4 regions of the Stenotrophomonas sp. YJH_SMC_106-19 genome follow, and region 1 is predicted to be linked to each of the others. Evidence: predicted binding sites of a transcription regulator. Region 1 holds the regulator's gene; each other region holds the start of a gene.
What was found. Region 1 encodes FliA, which starts transcription of late flagellar genes. Its sites were predicted from a motif close to TAAAGTTTNNCNNNCNNNGGCCGATAA; they were not measured.
Positions count from the first base shown of each region.

Region 1 (4,960 bases):
GCAGTGATCGCCGCGGTCACCCGCCGCCGCTCCACGACACCGGCCCAGCAGCCGGTGACCGCCACCACATCGGCCGTGGCCGCCCTCGCCCGCGCGGCCGTCGGTGCCACCGGCCGCACCCTGGACAGTGCGGACGAGATCGTGCCCACCCGCGGCAGTTCCGGCTTCGCTGCCACCCTGGCGCGTGCCACCGTCAACGATCCGGCACTGCCGGAGCAGATCTTCGCGCCGTTCGCGAGCGCCGTCGTGGCTCCCGCACCGGCGCCCGCCAACCGCGCCCGTTTCCTGATCGACCCGCCGCAGGACGAGCATCACGAATCCCCCGCGCCGGCAGTGCTGCCGCCGCCGCTGCCGATCACCGCTGCGGCCACGGCGCAGGCCGAGTCCGTGCACCCCGAGCCGCCGTACGCGCAGGACGTTGCCGAGACCACGCCAGCCCCTGCCGCTGCCGCTGAAGCGGAGACCGCGCCGGCCCCGGCGCCGCTCCTTGCCCCGGCGCCGGTACTGACGGTGGTTGCACAGGACGATGCCGAGATCCGCCAGCTGCGCCACGAAGTGGCCGGCATGCGCCAGGTCATCGAGCGCGAGATGAACCGCTTCACCGACGAGCGCCTGCGCGGCTGCCCGGTGCGGGCGACCGCCCTGGACCTGATGGACGAGTACGGATTCGATGCCGGGCTGGCCCGCGATGTGGTCATGCAGATACCGCTGGAAACCGAAGCCCACCGGGGCCGCGGGCTGATGCTGGGCCTGATCTCGCGCAGGCTGCCGATCGCGCCGGTCGATCCGCTGGAAGAAGGCGGCGTGATCGCTCTGGTCGGTCCAACCGGGGCCGGCAAGACCACCACCATCGCCAAGCTCGCCTCGCGCTTCGCCGAGAAGCACGCGCCGCGCGATGTGGCCCTGGTCACCACCGACACACTGCGCATCGGTGCCCGCGAGCAGCTGTACGGCTATGGCCGCCAGCTCGGCATCGCGGTGCATGAAGCCAACAGCGGTACCGACCTGGACCAGCTGCTGGAGCGGCTGAAGGACTACAAGCTGGTGCTGATCGATACCGCCGGCCTGGGCCCGCGTGACCGCGCCCTGGCCGCGCAGCTGCAGTGGCTGCGTGCCGCCCGCCAGGTCCGCACTCTGCTGGTGCTGCCGGCCAATACCAGCTTTGGCGACATGGACGAGGTGGTGCGCCGCTTCGGCGCGGCCAACCTGCAGGGCCTGGTGCTGAGCAAGCTGGATGAGACCGGCCGCTTCGGCAACGCCCTGTCAGTGGCGGTAGACCACGCGCTGCCGATCACCTGGGTGACCGATGGCCAGGACGTTCCGGACGACCTGCACCGGGCCAGCGCGGCCAATCTTGTACTTCGCCTTGAAGATTTGCGCCGAGCGGCCGATATGCCCTGCAACCCGGAGTTGAACCATGCCGTCGCGTGAGTACGCCAAGCTGACCAAGACCTTCCCGCTGTCGGCCACCCGCAGCGAGCCGCTCGGCCCTGTGCGCACCATCGCCGTGACCGGCGGCAAGGGCGGCGTCGGCAAGACCAACGTCTCGGCCAACCTGGCCGTGGCGCTGGCCGGCATGGGCAAGCGCACGCTGCTGCTCGACGCCGACCTGGGTCTGGCCAACATCGACGTGATCCTGGGGCTGAATCCCACCCACACCCTGGCGGATCTGGTCGCCGGCCGCTGCTCGCTGGAAGACGTGATCGTCGAAGGTCCGAACGGCGTGCTGGTGGTGCCGGCCGCGTCCGGTCGGCGGCACATGGCCGAGCTGGCCCCGGCCGAGCACATCGGCCTGGTGAACGTGTTCTCCGAACTGGAACGCGAGCTGGACATCATGGTGGTGGACACCGCCGCCGGCATCACCGACGGCGTGCTGACCTTCTGCCAGGCCGCACAGGACACGGTTGTCGTGGTCTGCGACGAACCGGCCTCGATCACAGACGCCTACGCACTGATCAAGGTGCTGTCGCGCGAGCGCGGCGTGGACCGCATCCAGGTGGTGGCCAACATGGTGCGCGACCCCAACGAGGGCCGCGTGCTGTATGAAAAGCTGACCCGGGTCTGCGAGAAGTTCCTTGCCGATGTCTCGCTGAACTACCTGGGCTGCGTGCCGCAGGATGACTGGCTGCGCCTGTCGGTGCAGCGCCAGCAGCCGGTGGTGAAGGCCTATCCATCCAGCCCGGCGGCGCTGGCGATCACCGAGATCGCCCGTCGCACCGCCCGCTGGCAGGCCCCCACCGAGCCACGCGGTGGCGTTGAATTCTTCCTCGAGCGCATCCTCAAGCAACGCGGGGTGGCAGCATGAAAGGCGCGGCCCAGTACAGGGAAGTCCAGCGCTCGGCGGCGACCGAGGTCATCGCCCAGCACTCGGACCTGGTGCGGCGCATCGCCCATCACCTGGCCGCACGCCTGCCGGCCAGCGTCGAAGTGGACGACCTGATCCAGGCCGGCATGATGGGCCTGATCGAAGCCTCGCGCAGCTACGACGCCGACCAGGGTGCCTCGTTCGAGACCTATGCCTCGATCCGCATCCGCGGCTCGATGATCGACGAGATCCGCCGCGGCGACTGGGTACCGCGCTCGGTGCATCGGCGCGCCCGCGATGCGGCCGCCACCATCCGCCGCCTGGAGCAGACCACGGGCCGTGCAGCCAGTGCCACCGAGGTGGCGGCGGCCATGGACATGCCACTGCCCGAATACCTGCGGCTGATGGAGGACGCCTCGCGCGGCCAGGTGCTGAGCCTGGAATCGCGCATCGAAGACCAGGGCGAACTGGACACCGTCGCCCAGGGCGGACCGACACCGCAGCAGGTCCTGGAACGTGGCGAGTTCGGCCGCGAACTGGGCAAGGCCATCGGCCATCTGCCCGAACGCGAACAGCTGGTGCTCTCGCTGTACTACGAGCAGGAGCTGAACCTGAAGGAGATCGGCGCGGTGCTCGGCGTGAGCGAATCGCGCGTCTGCCAGATCCACGGCCAGGCCGTGCTGCGCCTGCGCGGCCGGCTGAAGATCTTCGAGGCCGCGGATGCCGGGCTTGAAGAATGAACATGCCTGCGGCGGCCACGGCCACCGCGGGCGACTGAACAACAAAGGAACTCCGATTTGAACAAGAACATGCGCATCCTGATCGTCGACGACTTCTCGACCATGCGTCGCATCGTCAAGAATCTGCTGGGCGATCTGGGCTTCACCAACACCGCCGAAGCCGAGGACGGGCATGCTGCGCTGTCGATGCTGCAGAGCCAACCGTTCGACTTCGTGGTCACCGACTGGAACATGCCGGTGATGACCGGCATCGAACTGCTCAAGGCGATCCGCGCCGATGCCAAGCTCAAGACCCTGCCGGTGCTGATGGTCACCGCCGAGGCCAAGCGCGAGCAGATCATCGAAGCGGCGCAGAGCGGCGTGAACGGCTACATCATCAAGCCGTTCACCGCGCAGACGCTGGAAGAGAAACTGGGCAAGATCTTCGAACGCCTGGCGGCCAGCGCCTGATGGACGCCACGGTCGACAAGAACGCTCTCGCCCTGCGCCTGCAGGAAGCCCTCGACGCGCTCGAATCCGGCGACGAGAGCGCCTGGCGCCAGCGCATCGACGCCCTGGTGGCCGCACGCACGCAGCCGATGATGAGCGGCCTGTCACGGCTGGCCCGCGAACTGGGCCAGGCCCTGGGCGAACTGCCGACCGTCCCCAGCGAGGCGGGCGAGCTGGACGACGCCTGCGCGCGCCTGGACCATGTGGTGGCGATGACCGAACAGGCCACGCACCGCACCCTGGACCTGGCCGAAGAGTGCCGCAGCCTCACCGAACAGCTGCGCGCCGAAGGCCTCCAGCCGGGGCAGGATGCGCAGCTGGAACGCATCCGCCACAACCTGACCGAGATTGCCCTGACCCAGAGCTATCAGGACCTGACCGGACAGATCATCCGTCGCGTGGTCGGCATCGTCCGCCGCGTGCACGAAGGCTTTGGCGCGCTGGGCCTGCCACCGGAGCAGCATCGCACCGATCCGGCGCTGGCCGGACCGGCACTGAAGGGACTGGACCGCCACGCGGTCTCTCAGAACGACGCCGACGACCTGTTGTCGGACCTGGGACTGTAAGCATGAGCGCGGTATCCGACGACATCACCGCCGATTTCATCATCGAGGCACAGGAAATCCTGGATCGCCTCGGCGAACAGCTGGTGTCGCTGGAACAGGCGCCGCAGGACGCCGACCAGCTCAACGCCGTGTTCCGTGGCTATCACACGCTCAAGGGCGGCGCCGGCTTCCTCGGCATCACCGCCATGGTCGAGCTGTGCCATGCCGCCGAAGAGGCACTGGGCGCCGCCCGCGCTGGCCAAGCGGTGCTGCAGCCGCATCACTTCGATGCCGCACAGCAATCACTGGACTACCTGCAATCGATGCTGGATGCCGTGTCTTCCGGCAACGAACCCGGCTATGCCCCGCCGGACCTGATCGCCCAGTTCGACGTGCACGGCACTGCTGCGCCGGCTGCTGTCGCCCCCACAGCAGCCGCGCCCGCTGCCGGTGACCTGATCACCGACGACGAGTTCGAGGCCCTGCTCGATCAGCTGCACGGCAGCAACGCCCCCACCGCGGTGGCGACGCCGGCCAAGGCCGACGATGGCCTGATCAGCGAGGATGAGTTCGAAGCCCTGCTTGACCAGCTGCACGGCGGCGCCGCCCCGGGCGCGAAACCCGTGACTGCCCCGCCGGCGCCTGCACTGCCCGCACCGCGCCCCGCGGCCGCCGCGGTCAAGCCCGCGGCCAACAAGCCGGTGGCCGAGGCCGAGCACACCGTGCGCGTGGATACCAAGCGGCTGGATGCGATCGTCAACCTGATCGGCGAGCTGGTGCTGTCGCGCAACCGGCTCAAGACCCTGCGTGCGCGCCTGCGCGACGAGGAACTGGACCGCGCCGTGTCGACCCTTGACATCGCCACCGCGCGCCTGCAGTCG
Region 1 covers NZ_JCAFRQ010000010.1:27,174-32,133, forward strand. The annotation lists gene flhF (flagellar biosynthesis GTPase FlhF) at 1-1,431, shown strand, start outside; gene AC5P5M_RS18225 (MinD/ParA family ATP-binding protein) at 1,418-2,305, shown strand; gene AC5P5M_RS18230 (RNA polymerase sigma factor FliA) at 2,302-3,045, shown strand; gene cheY (chemotaxis response regulator CheY) at 3,103-3,495, shown strand; gene AC5P5M_RS18240 (protein phosphatase CheZ) at 3,495-4,100, shown strand; gene AC5P5M_RS18245 (chemotaxis protein CheA) at 4,103-4,960, shown strand, end outside.

Region 2 (4,960 bases), on a different contig from region 1:
GTCCGGGCCGATGGTGATGCTGGTGGTGTTGCGGCCGGCGAATTCCGGGTGGGCCAGCGCCGAGCCGGAATCGAACAGCGCCAGGCGTACGCCCTGGCCGGTCAGGCCGCGGGCATAGGCATGGTCGGCCCCCATCGCGGCAAGGCCCCAGTCGGCATTGAACTCGTCGCTGTGCCAACTGGCGGCATCGCCCGCGTTGCCCAGGACCGGGGTGGACGTGGCCTGCGCCGAAGGACCAACGGTTGCGTCCGTCTGTGCATGGCCCGGCTGGGCCCACGCCGCCTGCAGCTGGCGCTGCTGCTGCCAGGCATCGAGTGAATCGGAGGCCATCGCCGGCAGGGCGGCTGCCAGTAGCAGGGAGCTGGCCACCGCGAGTGCCAGCGGGCGTTGCAAGGGGGAACGGGAGCGGGACGAACGGCCATGCAGCGGGTGATTCATCAGGCAAACTTCCTTGATTGACGGTCTACCCAGCCGCTAACTGTCCTGAATGCGTTTCACCCCCAGCGATGTGACGGGAATTTTGTTAACGCGTTAATGTTTCGTGACGGAAGCCACACTTTTCGCACCCTGCCGCATCAGTCTGTGCACGCGTCCCTGAAGATTGACGGTGTGCCGGCCGGTCGCGCAGTTTCGTTTTTGCCCCTCATTGAACAGGAACGTCATGGCTGTCAGACGCATCGTCGCCAACATCGCCACGCCCGATCCGGCGCGCGCCGCCGCGTTCTACGGTGGCATCCTCGGCATGCCGGTGGTGATGGATCATGGCTGGATCGTCACCTGCGCCGGGCAGGACACTGCACCTGCGCAGCTCAGTTTCGCCAGCGAGGGCGGATCGGGTACGCCGGTGCCGGACCTGTCGATCGAGGTGGACGATCTGGATGACGTCCTGCAACGGATCCGCAGCGCCGGCATCGACGTCGTGTATGGCCCCGTCGAGGAGCCATGGGGCGTGCGCCGGTTCTACGTACGGGACCCGTTCGGACGCCTGCTGAACCTCCTCAGCCACGGCTGAGGCGCGTCGCTCAGTCCTGCTGACCCGGTTCGTCGCGGCCCTGTGGACCTTGATCGGACTGCTGGCGCTGCTGTTGTGCGCGGGCGTGGCGTGCATGCCCGCCTTCGCGACCGATCGCGGCCATATGCTGGCGATCGCGGCTGATGGCTTCGCCTCCTTTGCGGCCGGCAATGCGCGCCTCGGCGGGACTGAATTCATGGGCGTTGCCGGAGGCATGGGCGGCGCGCCCACCCTTGGCGGCGATCGCGCGCTGCATGCGCTGGTCCATCGACGCGAACCCGCGGTTGCTGCTGGCCATAGGGGATCTCTCTCGGCGTGGCGGAGCCTCATGCTTGCCGACGGCAGGCTAACGGTACGTCCGCAGATGGCGCGTGGTCTTCACGTTCTGCCTGCCTGTCGTTGACGCTGCACTTGCGCAGCGCCGCTATCGCTCTGGACACAGGCCACGCCTAGAATCGGTTCATCCCGGTAGCTCCCGGGCGCTGTTGAGTGAATGGACTCAATGAAGATTCTGTTGACCGGAAGTTCCGGGCGGATCGGGCGCGCGATCTTCGGCGCGTTGGCGGCCACCCATGAAGTCATCGGGCTGGATCGCAGCCCGTTCGCCACCACACGCATCATTGCCGATGTCACCAACACGAAGGCACTGGAGCGTGCCGTGCGCGGCGTGGATGCGGTGATCCACACCGCTGCGCTGCATGCACCGCATGTCGGGCTGGTGCCGGACACGGTGTTCCAGCAGATCAACGTGGAGGCGACCGCGCAGCTGCTGCGGCTGGCGCGTGACGCCGGCGTCGGACGCTTTGTGTTGACCAGCACCACCGCCCTGTATGGCCATGCCGTGGTGGCAGGCGGTTGTCGCTGGATCGACGAAGACACTGAACCCCTGCCCAGGACCATCTACCACCGCACCAAGCTGCAGGCCGAGGCGCTGGCCGAAGCCGCGGCATCGGAGGCGTTCGCCGTGCGCGTGCTGCGCATGGGCCGCTGCTTCCCCGAGCCTCCCGAGCGCATGGCGATGTTCCGCCTGCACCGGGGCCTGGATGCACGCGATGTGGCCAGCGCGCATGCCGCGCTGCTGCACAACGGGGGCGCACCGTTCCAGCGCTACATCGCCTGCGCGCCGACCCCCTTCCGGCGCGAGGACTGCCTGGAACTGGCCACCCAGCCACGCCGGGTGCTGGCGCGGCGCGCACCGCAGCTGCTGGCCGAGTTCGAGCGCCGCGGCTGGCCACTGCCGCTGAGCATCGACCGCGTGTACGACGGCAGCCGTGCGGTTGCGGTGCTGGGCTGGCAGCCGCGCTACGGTCCGGACGATGTACTGCAGCAGTACGCGGCAGGCAGCATCGAAGTGCTGCCACGCACGCAGTGGTTGAAGGACCGGGTGGTCGAGTAGGTTCGCCGCACGTATGAGCCATCCCAAACTGAGTGCATTCAGCTTGACGCAGGGCAACGGCTCAACCCCGCCGCGGAACGGCCGCTAACCCGGTGCGCCCTTGCGGTGCCGGGCATCGCCCGGCTCAGACAGGTCGCCGCGCGAGGGATCGCGCACCAGCGCGGCGCCAACGCGGTGCCGGATGTCCTGACCTGCCTTGCGGACCCTCCCATGCCGTCTTCCCGCTCCGCCGCTGCCCGTCGTCCGGGCAGCATCGCCCACAAGCTGATGCTGGGCACCGCTGCCATAGCGCTGTTGTGCTTCGGCCTGACCGCCTTTCTGATCTACCGCCAGGCCAGTGCCAGCCTGATCAACGCGTCGCGGCAGACCATGGCCAGCGAGGCGCATGCCGAAGCGCGCCAGGTTGCGGCCGATCTGGGCACCGCCTTCGCCAGCAACGATGCCATGGTCGAGGCCGTCCTGGCCCAGCGCGCGCGGGGCGACCAGCCTGATCGTGCCAGCCTGGCGGCCGTGCTCGGCGAACAGCTGCGCGCGCACCCGGAGTGGCTGGGCAAGAGCACCATGTGGGAGGCCGATGCCTTCGATGGCAAGGACGCGGAGTTCGTCAACAGCGAGGCACATGACGCCACCGGTCGCTACATGAGCTACTGGGCCTGGCAGGACGGCAAGCCGCAGCAGTCGGTGATGACCGACTACACCGAAACCGCCAGCGGGTCCGGTGACTGGTACATGGGGCCGAGTCGCGACAAGCTGCCCAAGGTGAGCGAGCCCTATGCCTATGAGATCGCCGGCCAGAAGGTGCTGATGAGCACCCTGAGCACGCCCATCGTGGAGAACGGCACGTTCCTCGGCGTGTTCACCGTCGATTTCTCGCTGGCGGCGCTGCAGAAGCATCTGGCGACGCTTGCGCCGATGGGAGCAGGCCGCGTTGAACTGCTTTCGCCCAAGGGCGTAGTCCTGGCTTCGGCCGACGCCGCCGAGATCGGCAAGCCGCGCACCGATGCCTTCACCCGCGACATGCTGGCCGGAATCGCGGCCGACAGGACCGTCGAAGCGTTCGAGCCGGATGGCGCCGGCAATGTGCGCCTGTACGTGCCACTGCGGGTTGGCGATGCCCCGCAGCGCTTCGCGCTGGGTGTGGTGGTGCCGCATGCCATTATCGTGGCCGAGGCTCGCCAGCTGCTGTGGCTGACGCTGCTGGTCGGCGTGCTGGCCGCGCTGACATTGAGCGCCGGTGTCTACCTGCTGCTGCGTCACCTGGCGATCCGGCCGCTGGCGCAGGCGGTACGCATTGCAGGTGACGTGGCGGCGGGCAAGCTGGACACCGCGCTGCCGGCGCGCGGCAACGATGAGGTCGGGCGCCTGCTCGAGGCGATGCAGGGCATGCGGGGACAGCTGCAGGCGGTGATGGCGGCGCAGGCGGAGATGGCACGCCGCCATGATGCGGGCGAGCTCAGTTACCGGATGGACGCGGCGGCCTTCCCGGGGGAGTACGGTCGCATGGTGGCCGACAGCAATCAGCTGGTGGCGTCCAGCAATGCGGTCACCCAGCGGCTGGTGGACGTGATGCAGCGCTACGCGGTGGGCGATCTGAGCGTGGACATGGAGCCGCTGCCGGGCGAGAAGGCGGTGTTCACCGCCGCCATGGCCACCACCAAGAGCAACCTGGCGGCGATCAACGAGCAGATCCAGCAGCTGGCCGCCGCTGCTGCCGCCGGCGACTTTGCCGTGCGTGGTGACAGTGAGCGGTTCGAGCACGATTTCCGCCGCATGGTGACCACGCTGAACGCGATGATGCAGGCCAGCGACCACAACCTCGCGGCGCTTTCCACGCTGCTGCGCGCCATCGCCGCCGGCGATCTCAGTGCACGCATGCAGGGCGACTTCCATGGTGTGTTCGCGGTGATGCGCGACGATGCCAACAGCACCGCGCAACAGCTGACCCATATCGTCGGCCAGATCCAGCAGTCAGCGGCGAGCATCCGCCTGGCGGCCGGCGAGATCGCCGCGGGCAACAGCGATCTGTCGCGTCGCACCGAACTGCAGGCGGCCAACCTGGAAGAAACGGCAGCGTCGATGGAGGAGTTGACCTCCACCGTGCGCCAGAATGCCGATCATGCCCTGCAGGCGAACACGTTGGCCGCATCGGCGGCGGACGTGGCCAGCGAAGGCGGAAAGGTGGTCGGCCAGGTGGTACAGACCATGCAGCAGATCGAAACCTCATCGCAGCGCATCGCCGAGATCATCTCGGTGATCGACGGCATCGCCTTCCAGACCAACATCCTGGCCCTTAACGCCGCCGTTGAGGCCGCGCGTGCGGGCGAGCAGGGACGCGGCTTCGCCGTGGTGGCCAGCGAAGTGCGCGCGCTGGCCCAGCGCTCGGCCGCAGCGGCGAAGGAAATCAAGGGACTGATCGACGCATCGGTGGCCCAGGTCGGCAGCGGTGCGCAGCTGGTGCACCGCGCAGGCAACACCATGCAGGAGATCGTCGGCCAGGTCGGGCGGGTCAACGAGATCATGGCCGAGATCTCGGCCGCCTCACGCGAGCAGTC
Region 2 covers NZ_JCAFRQ010000001.1:1,230,146-1,235,105, reverse strand. The annotation lists gene AC5P5M_RS05475 (autotransporter domain-containing protein) at 1-438, opposite strand, end outside; gene AC5P5M_RS05470 (VOC family protein) at 662-1,012, shown strand; gene AC5P5M_RS05465 (hypothetical protein) at 1,023-1,310, opposite strand; gene AC5P5M_RS05460 (NAD-dependent epimerase/dehydratase family protein) at 1,515-2,408, shown strand; gene AC5P5M_RS05455 (methyl-accepting chemotaxis protein) at 2,619-4,960, shown strand, end outside.
Region 2: the regulator FliA is predicted to act here: its motif matches at 2,470-2,496, upstream of AC5P5M_RS05455 (methyl-accepting chemotaxis protein).

Region 3 (4,960 bases), on a different contig from region 1:
AGCCAGTTCCCGCAGGACTCGCTGGCCGCCGCCCTGGTCCAGGCCAGCACCCGGCTGCTGCAGCGCCGCCAGCGCGAGCTGGCGGCCGGTGGCGAATCGCTGCGCATCCGCAGCGCGCTGGACGATGTCACCACCAACGTGATGATCGCCGACCGTGACCGCAACATCGTCTTCGTCAACCGTCCACTGCAGAAAATGCTGGCCGCCGCCGAAGCCGACCTGCGCCGTGACCTGCCACAGTTCAGCGCCGCCGACCTGCTGGGCCGCAACATCGACATCTTCCACCGCAATCCGGCCCACCAGGCCACCCTGCTCGACCGCCTCACCGGCACCTATCGCACGCAGATCCGCGTCGGCGGCCGGGCCCTGCAGCTGATCGTCAATCCGATCATCGGCGACGACGAACAGCGCCAGGGATTCGTGGTGGAGTGGGCCGACCGCACAGCCGAGATCGAGGTCGAAGAAGAACTCGGCCATATCGTCGATGCCGCCGCGCAGGGCGACTTCAGCGGCCGCGTAGGCACCGCCGGCAAGGAAGGCTTCTTCCTGCAGCTGGCGGAACGCCTCAACGGCCTGCTGGATGCCAACGCACGCAGCATCGAGCAGATCTCGCAGCTGCTGTCCTCGCTCTCGCGCGGCGACCTCACCGTGCAGATGCAGGGCGACTTCCACGGCGTTTACGCCCGCATCCGCGACGATGCCAACACCACCATCGCCGAGCTGACCCGCATCGTCGGCAGCATCCAGGCAGCCTCCAGCCGCCTCACCGGCGCCGCCGCCGGACTGGCGCAGGGCAACGGTCACCTGGCCAGCCGCACCGAACAGCAGGCGGCCAGCCTGGAGGAAACCGCCGCCACCATGGAGGAGTTGACCGCGACCGTGCGCCAGAACGCGGGACATGCGCGGCAGGCCAACCAGCTGGCCACCGATGCGGCCGACATCGCCGGCGAAGGGCGCACGGTCGTCGGCCAGGTGGTCACCACCATGTCCGCCATTGAAGCCTCCTCGAAGAAGATCGCCGAGATCATCAGCGTCATCGACGGCATCGCCTTCCAGACCAACATCCTGGCCCTCAATGCGGCGGTCGAAGCCGCCCGTGCCGGTGAGCAGGGCCGCGGCTTTGCCGTGGTCGCCAGCGAAGTGCGCACCCTCGCCCAACGCTCGGCGGGTGCTGCCAAGGAGATCAAGGGCCTGATCGACGCCTCTGTCGGCAAGGTCAGCGATGGCGCCGCACTGGTGCAACAGGCCGGCAGCACCATGCAGCGGGTCGTGGCCGCGGTGCAGCAGGTGAACCAGATCATGGGCGAGATCTCCTCCGCCTCGCAGGAACAGAGCATGGGCATCGAGCAGGTGAACCAGAGCATCGCGCAGATGGACGCCAGCACCCGCCAGAACGCCACGCTGGTGGAGGCGTCCACCGCCGCCACCCACGGCATGGCCGAACAGGCACAGCTGCTGGCGGCCGCGGTAGCGCGCTTCCACCTGCACGGAGGGGACGACAATCCGGCGGTGATGCAGCGTGTGCGGCAGATCGCCGGTATCGAGGAATGATGCCTTCGGCCCATTCCTTCGATCCCGGCCCGGCCGATGGAAGGTGATGAAACTCACACTTCATAATCCGGCGCGGTGGCCGATATCCCCATCGAGCCACGCGCCGGCGCGCGCAGGCGCCCGCCCCTGACCACAGATTCCATGTCCGACGGCAACGACACAGCAGTGCACGATGTCCATGCGGCCGACGCCGCGGATGAACGCTTCCTGGTCCGTAATCCGCGCCAGCTGCGGCAGCTGCTGCGCTCGCTGATCGAGCAGCGCTCCCTGATAAACGCGCATATCGACGGCCGCGATCGCTCGTTCCCGACCGCGCTGTTGGAACTGGACGAAGACGAGGACGTGCTGCTGATCGATGGCAGCCCGCAGGAGGCGTCCAACCGGGCAGCCGAGCAGGCCGATCATGTGCTGTGTTTCGCCCAGCTTGAGCGCGTGCTGGTGCGCTTCCGTCTGCAGGGGCTGCAGCGCGTGGACAACGACGGCCACGTCGCCTTCCGCGCTGCGCTGCCAGAGGAACTGATGCATCTGCAGCGGCGCGAACTGTACCGGCTGGAGACCCCCATCACCGACTCGCCCCAGCTGCTGCTGCCGGCTGCGGACGGACGCCCCGAGGCGTTGTCGATGCGCGTGGTGGACATCAGCGGCGGAGGCCTTGCCGTCGCGGTGCCCAGCGACTGCGCCGTGTTCGGCCTGCAGCAGCGCTACGCGGCGGTGCTGTCGCTGTCGGATGGGCCGGATCTGGATATCGAACTGGTGGTCTGCAACCTGCTGCCGCAGCGCCAGCCCAACGGTACCGAAATCAAGCGCGTGGGGATGCGCTTCGACAGCCTGCCTCGCGGTGGCGACAGCGCCATCCAGCGCTACATCTTCCGGATCGACCGCCAGCGCAAGGCACGCCGGAACGGAGAGATGTAGCTGGCGCCGGCCGTGGCCTGGCGCCATCCGGTCCTCACCAGACGGGAATGTCCTGTCACGGCCCTGCCTAAAGTCCCCCCGCGCGGGGCCGATATCGAGCCTGACACCGGGACTTCCGGCAGAACCAGGACCCCTCGATGAACGACCAGACCCGCTCCGCCGCCAGCGCCGGCGGCGAATTCCTCAGCTTCACGCTCGGCGCCGAGCATTACGGCGTGGATATCCTCAAGGTGCAGGAAATCCGCGGCTACGATGCCGTCACCCGGGTGCCGGACGCACCGGATTACATCAAGGGCGTAATCAACCTGCGCGGAACCATCGTGCCGGTGATCGACCTGCGCCTGAAGCTGCGCCTGGAGAACGCGCGCTACGACGCCTTTACCGTGATGATCGTGCTCAATGTCGATGACCGTGTGGTCGGCATCGTGGTGGACAGCGTCTCGGACGTCATCCCGCTGTCGTCCGAACAGATCCGCCCGACCCCTGAATTCGGCGCTGCGGTCGATACCCGGTTCATCTCGGGCATCGGCACCCAGGACGACCGCATGCTGATCCTGCTGGACATCGAGACCCTGCTGGACAGCGCGGACATGGGCCAGCCGGCCCTGCTCGAGGACGCCGCCGCCTGAGTCTGCGTACCGCTTCACGTTGCTGTCACGAAACCCTTCAGTTCCCTGCGGCGGTGCCGATAGGGGGACAGAGGCCGGCCGCGCGGGAACGCGTACCACCGGCAAAAAACCATCACCCTCCCGGAGAACCACCCCGATGAAGTCCCTGCTCGCGCTCGTTTCGGCTGCCGCCCTGGCCACCACCGCGTCGTCCGCCCTCGCCCAGTCCTCGGACATGATCCCGCCGGAACTGGCCCCGCGCTCGGTGGGCAAGGACGGCATGGTCTGCGGCAAGGTCGAGAAGGCCCGCTTCGCCGAAGGTTCCGAAGGCCAGCCGACGTTCCTGTACATGGGCGGCGCCTTCCCGCGCCACACCTTCTCGGCGCGCATCGCCGGTGAAAACCGCAGCAAGTTCTCGTTCCCGCTGGAAACGCTGGAAGGCAAGACCGTGTGCGTGATCGGCAAGATCCAGCGCGATGCCTCGCGCGCCGAGATCGAAGTCAGCTCGCCGGCCGGCCTGAAGCTGGCCAACATCAAGTAATCCGCTGTCCGTCGCAGTCACGCCGGTCCTGGTGCCGGCGTGGCCGCCGCCGCAACCGGGCCCGATGCCCGTGCGCGTCTGCCTTAGGAGATCGCAACGCCCATGCCTTGGATCAACAACCTGAAACTGATGCCGAAGCTGATGGTGACCTTCGGCGTCATCCTGCTGGTGATGCTGCTGCAGGGCATCGTCGCCTATCGTGGCCTGCATTCGCTGAACAACGTCACCACCGAGTTGGCCGGTTCGCGCATGGAAAGCATCCGCCTGGCCGGCGAGATGCGCGGCATGCTCGGCGAGTACCGCAACAGTGCCTACCAGCAGCTGATCCGTGCCAGCGATGACGTCAAGGCCGACGCGCGCAAGCAGGCTGCCGCGCTGCGTACCAGCATGGACAGTTCCATCAAGGACTATCCGAAGCTGGTGGACAACGCCCAGCAGAAGAAGCTGTTCGACACCTTCGCCAAGGACTGGAAGGACGCCCTGGCCTCCTACGACAGCGTCACCGAGATGCTGGAACTGGACCTGCCGGACGACGCCATCGATACCTTCGTCGGCGAGACCCGCACCAAGCACCGCAAGGCCGCCGCGGCGCTGGAAGCCCTGATTGCCGAAGACAACCGCCTCGCACGCGCCTCGCGCGAACAGGCCGAATCCACCTATGCCGCTTCGTCCGTCCTGACCGTGATCGCCCTGCTGGGTGGCGCCGCGCTCGGCCTGGTGCTGGTGTGGCTGTTCGCCCGCGCCCTCGTCGGCAGCGTGCGTGGTGCCGTCTCGGTGGCCAATGATGTCGCCGGCGGCAAGCTCGACGGTCACATCGATGTCAGCCGCCAGGATGAAGTGGGCGAACTGATGCAGGCCATGCAGCGCATGCAGCGTGATCTGCGTGAGCGCATCGAGACCGACCAGGCCATCGCCCGTGAGAACCTGCGCATCCGGACCGCGCTGGATTACAGTTCGACCGGCGTCTACCTGACCGATGCCAACAACACCATCGTCTACAGCAACCGTGCCCTGCAGCAGACGTTGAGCCAGTACCAGGACGATGTGCGCCGCGACCTGCCTGACTTCGATGCGCAGGACTCGCTGATCGGCAAGCCGGTCACGGTGCTGGAACACCGTGGCGAGATGGACCCGTCCCTGCTGGCGAACCTCAAGCAGCACGGCGTGGCCCGTCGCCCGATGCAGTACGGCGATGCCCAGTTCGCCCAGGTCGTGTCGACCATCCGCAACGAGGACGGCGACACCGTCGGCTGCGTGGTGGAATGGCGTGACCGTACCCAGGAAGCGCAGGTCGAGGCCGAAGTGGCCCGGGTGATCGCCCGCGCCGCCGCCGGCGATCTGTCCG
Region 3 covers NZ_JCAFRQ010000011.1:2,034-6,993, forward strand. The annotation lists gene AC5P5M_RS18300 (methyl-accepting chemotaxis protein) at 1-1,551, shown strand, start outside; gene AC5P5M_RS18305 (flagellar brake protein) at 1,693-2,466, shown strand; gene AC5P5M_RS18310 (chemotaxis protein CheW) at 2,604-3,095, shown strand; gene AC5P5M_RS18315 (hypothetical protein) at 3,232-3,615, shown strand; partial or broken gene AC5P5M_RS18320 (methyl-accepting chemotaxis protein) at 3,718-4,960, shown strand, end outside.
Region 3: the regulator FliA is predicted to act here: its motif matches at 2,535-2,561, upstream of AC5P5M_RS18310 (chemotaxis protein CheW).

Region 4 (4,960 bases), on a different contig from region 1:
GGCCTGCAGCGCAGCACGGGCCTGGCGGCCACGCTGGAGAGCCTGTCCGGCAAGGCCCACGCACGGGCCGAGGCGGCAACCTTCGACAGCATCGACATGTCGCGACGCGCGGTGGCCGCCCGTTTCGATCGCGTGCAGGCTCTGCCTGCGCTGCGCGGTGCCTGGCAGAGCACGTTGGGTGAGGCAGGGCAGGGCAGTTTCGCCGGCAGCGCGACCGACAGCCGGGGCTGGATGGCCGGTCAGGACGTGCCGCTGGGCAGCCATGGCCTGTTGGGCATGGCGTTCGGTGAAACACGCAGCAACGGTGGCAGTGCCTTCAACGGTGATCGCGGGCAGGACCGCCAGGCGCAGGCGCAGCTGTATGCCGGCTGGAGCGTTGGGCGCGGTTATGCACTGGCGCAGTTCGGCACAGGGCGGTTCACCCGCGAACTGGACCGGCAGCTGCTGCTGGGTGCAGGTGCCTACGGCGTTTCCGCGCGCTACGGCGGTCGGTTCAGCAGCGCCAGTGTCGAAAGCGGCTATCGCTTCGGCACCGTCGGCGCGTCGTTGACACCGTATGTCGGTGCCAGTGCCACGCGGGTGGATACCGCGGCGTTCAACGAGCGCGGCGGCTTCGGTTTCGGCCTGCGGGGTGAAGCCAATCGTGCGCAGCGCAGTCAACTGCTGGCGGGGCTGCGCGGCGAGCGCGGCTGGGGACGCTGGACGCTGCGCGGGCACGCCGAATGGCAGCAGCGCCTTCAGGGCGGCGCCGGGGAGTGGCAGGCCAGCTTCGTCGGTGTCGACGCGTGGGCACCGTTGCCCGGTGCCGACTCATCGCGTGGCAGCGCGCTGCTCGGGCTTGCGCTGGAGTCGTGGTGGGGACGGAGTGGCCGTCTGAGCCTGGGCATCGATCAGCGTGTCGGCGGTGATGACGCACGGCAAGCGGCGCTGCGTTACAGCGCCGGGTTCTGATCCATCATGGGGTTGCCGGCGCCCGGAGGGGCGCCGTGCCGAGGCCCGGCAGGGGCGGTCAACCGCCGCGCAGATTGCCCAGGCGCGGGGTGCTGCGGCCCAGCGGCATCTTCAGCTTGCCGATCGCCAGGATGCGGCTCTCGGCGATTCGGTCGGCCGCACGTTGCGGCGCGATGTTCTCGCGCTGCGACAGTTCAAAGATGCGTGTCAGGTTGTGGTAGATGCTGCGGATCAGGCGCATCGCGCGCTCGCGGTTGTAGCCATCGATCTCCAGCGACACGTTCATCACGCCACCGGCATTGACCGCGTAATCGGGTGCGTACAGGATGCCGCGCGCGTGCAGTTCATCGCCGATTTCCAGGCTGGACAGCTGGTTGTTGGCGGTGCCACAGATGATCTTGGCCTTGATCCGCGGCAGGGTGTCGGCATTGATCGAGCCTTCCAGCGCGCACGGCGCGAAGACGTCGGCATTCACTTCGTGGATCTCGTCCGGCTTCACTGCTTCGGCGCCGAAATCGCTGACTGCGCGATCGACCAGAGCCGCGTCCAGGTCGGTGACATACAGCTTCGCGCCGCGGTCGCGCAGCAGCTTGACCAGTTCCATGCCGATGTGGCCCAGGCCCTGCACTGCGATGCTGGTCTTGCCCACTTCCTCGTGGCCGAACTTGAAACGCATCGACGCCATCAACGCCTGCAGCGCGCCGTAGGCGGTGAACGGTGCGGGATCTCCGGAGCCGCCATGCACCTGGTGGACGCCGGTCACGAACTGGCTTTCCAGGTAGATGTTCTCCATGTCGTTGACGTCGGTACCGACGTCTTCGGCGGTGATGTAGCGGCCACCCAGCGAATCGACATAGCGACCGAAGGCGCGGAACAGGACTTCGGTCTTGTCCGCTTTCGGATCGCCGATGATCACCGCCTTGCCGCCACCGACATTGAGGCCGGCCAGCGCATTCTTGTAGGTCATCGTCCGGCTCAGCCGCAGCACGTCGGCCAGCGCTTCGTCGGTGCTGGCATAGGGACGCATGCGCACGCCGCCCAGGGCCGGGCCCAGGGTGGTGTTGTGGATGGCGATGATCGCCTTCAGGCCGGCGTCATGGCTGTGGCAGAACACCACCTGTTCGTGGCCGGTGGTGGCGAGGGTTTCGAATAGCATGGCGTCTCCGATGGTGCGAACGGCGGCGAACTGCAGCGAACGACCAGTGAACGGTAGGGTCCCAAAACAAAAAAAGCGACGTCGTCGGTGCAGGGGGACGGGTCGCGCGGCGCCATTCTAGTCCATTCCCCGAGTGTCTGCCGTCGACGTCGACGGGCACTGCGGGTTAAAGAAGATGAAAGCGCGGCCGATGCTGCGTCGATGGCCAGTGGCCGGATCGTGTGAAGAGACAGAGACGGGCCATGGCGAGCGCAGTACGACATCGACAGGATCACGGCCGGTGACGCTGGCCTGGGCACGCAGGGTACGCGGCTGGCTTGCGTCGCTGACCGGCGCGGCGCCGTCGCGTCTGTCGGCGGGGCCGCGTCAGGCGGTGGCCGCTGCGGCTGCCCGCCTGCAGGGAGACCCAGTGCCCCCGGGAGAGATCGCCGCGCAGCTGCAGCGTGGCCTGCACGCGCTGGCGCTGTACCCGCGACTGGCGGGCGAGCCCGGCCCTGTCGATGCCGCCAGCGCCGGACTGGCGCAGGCGGTGGCGGACGCGCTGCAGGATCGCGACTGGGCGACGCGGCAGCTGCCGCGCCGGCCGCAGCTGCTGCCGCAGCTGATCCAGACCGTCAACGATGATGCCGCCTCGGCACGGGTGATGGCGGCGATCATCGGCCAGGATCCGGTACTCACGGGCAACCTGCTGCGTATCGCCAACAGTCCCGCGTACAAGGTGCACGAACGCCCGGTCGAGAGCCTGCAGCGGGCGGTGACCCTGGTCGGCACGGAAGGCGTGCGGCAGATCATCAGTGCGGTGCTGGTGCAGCCGGTGATGCAGGTTCAGTGCGAGCGGTTCCCGCAGTTCAGCACGATCACCTGGGAGCACGCCCTGCTGGCATCGCGTGCTGCTGCCGACCACGCACGCAGCGTGAACTCCGGCGATGCCTTCGCTGCGCAGTGGCTGGGCCTGGTGCAGGGACTCGGTGCGGCGCTGGTGATGCGCCAGCTGCTGCAGGAAGCCCAGGCGCGCGGCGAGGACGTGCAGCCGGCCCTGGCTCTGCAGCTGCTGCAGCAGTGGTCGTTGCCGCTGGCACAGCGGGTGGCCGCCGCCTGGGAGCTGCCCGACCCGGTACACCAGACCCTGGCGGCCGACGCCTCGGGCCCTCTGTCCGACAGCCTGCGGCTGGGCAGCGCAGCGGCGGCGGCGAGCCTGCTGTGCCGGCATGGCCACTCCACCCAGGGCCGCATGCTGGCCCTGCTGGAGCAGCTGCCGTCGGCTCCGCCCCATGCGCTTCGCTGGATCTGGCGGCGCCTGCATGGTCGCAGCGTGGAAACACTGGACGACGCCCCGCATGAAGGCGAGGCCAGGGCACACTGAGCGCTACAGCTGCGATTCCACCGGCAGCCAGCTGATGATCCGCGACAGCCAGCGCTGGCGCCGCGTAGCACCTGGCTCGTCCTCCACCCAGCGCGGCGGAGGCTCACGCTCCAGCCAGCGCAGCCGATCGCGGTTGTCCACTGCCAGCCACCAGCTGTGCCTGGCGTCGGCCAGGCGCAGGTACTCGTCGCGCAGCTGCGCGCCCAGCACGGGATCGTCGAACAGCACCCCCATTTCGGTGTTGAGATAGGCCGAGCGCGGGTCGAGGTTGAAGGAACCGACGAAGCCACGGTGGTCGTCCACCAGGAAGGCCTTGGTGTGCAGGCTGGCCCCGCTGCTGCCGAACAGGCCTGCATCGCCCGCCTGGCCCTGTGCCTTCAGCTCATACAGGTGCACGCCGGCGTTCAGCAGGGGCACGCGGTAGCCCATGTAGCCGCCGTGCACGGCCGCAACGTCGTTGGCGGCAAGGGAGTTGGTCACTATGCCCACGTGCACGCCGCGCGACGCCATTGCCGAGAGCCCGTCCAGGCCCTCGTTGCCCGGCACGAAGTAGGGCGAAATCAACAAGGCCTTGCTGCGCGCAGACTCCAGTTCACCGATCAGCCCGGTAACGAGCCAGCTGCCGCGGTCGTCGTTGCGGTGTTTCATCGGCGGATCCGAGACGATGCGCACGGTGCTGCTCCAGTGCAGCGGCTCGGGGCTGGGACGCTGCCGATGGCGTGATTCGGCCACGCGCGCAAGATAGGGCCGGGCAGCATCGCGCTGCGCTTCATGGTCGGACTCACGCACCAGAAGGCGAAGCTGCGCGTCGGTATGGAAGGCCAGCGCGGAGACCGGAATCGCCGCCGGGCTGTTCCAGTAGTCGTCGAATATCCGGTTCGCCTGTGCAACGGCAGGGCCGGCGACCAGCAGGTCCAGGTCCTGGAAGTTCACATCCGTGCGCGCGCTGAAATACTCCTCGCCGATGTTGCGGCCACCGACGATGGCAACACGGCCATCGGCGATCCAGCTCTTGTTGTGCATGCGGTGGTTCACGCTGAAGAAGCGCTGCACCATCTCCACCATGCGCAGGATGCCGCTGCGGTTGCGGAACGGATTGTAGAGCCGGATCTCGATGTTCGGATGCCGGTCCAGCGCCATCATCAGCGCGTCCTTGTCCTTGGCATTCATGTCGTCCAGCAGGATGCGCACGCGCACCCCGCGCTCGGCGGCGTCATGCAGCGCTCTGGCCATCAGGTGACCGATCAGGTCGTCGTGCCAGATGTAGTACTGCAGGTCCAGACTGCGCCCGGCCTGCGCGGTGATCATCGCGCGCGCCGCGAATGCATCCATGCCATCGCCGAGGAAGGCCACGCCGGATTGCCCGGGGTGCGCCTCCTGCAGCGGCACGACCTGCTGGTCGATGCGGGTCTGCGCCGGTTGCAGCGGCAGTACGTGCGACGGCTCACCGTGCGCCTGTGGCGTCAGGTGGTCGGCCAGCAGCAGTCCGG
Region 4 covers NZ_JCAFRQ010000001.1:570,409-575,368, reverse strand. The annotation lists gene AC5P5M_RS02650 (S8 family serine peptidase) at 1-951, shown strand, start outside; gene AC5P5M_RS02645 (Glu/Leu/Phe/Val dehydrogenase dimerization domain-containing protein) at 1,010-2,107, opposite strand; gene AC5P5M_RS02640 (HDOD domain-containing protein) at 2,388-3,470, shown strand; gene AC5P5M_RS02635 (phospholipase D family protein) at 3,474-4,960, opposite strand, start outside.
Region 4: the regulator FliA is predicted to act here: its motif matches at 2,275-2,301, upstream of AC5P5M_RS02640 (HDOD domain-containing protein).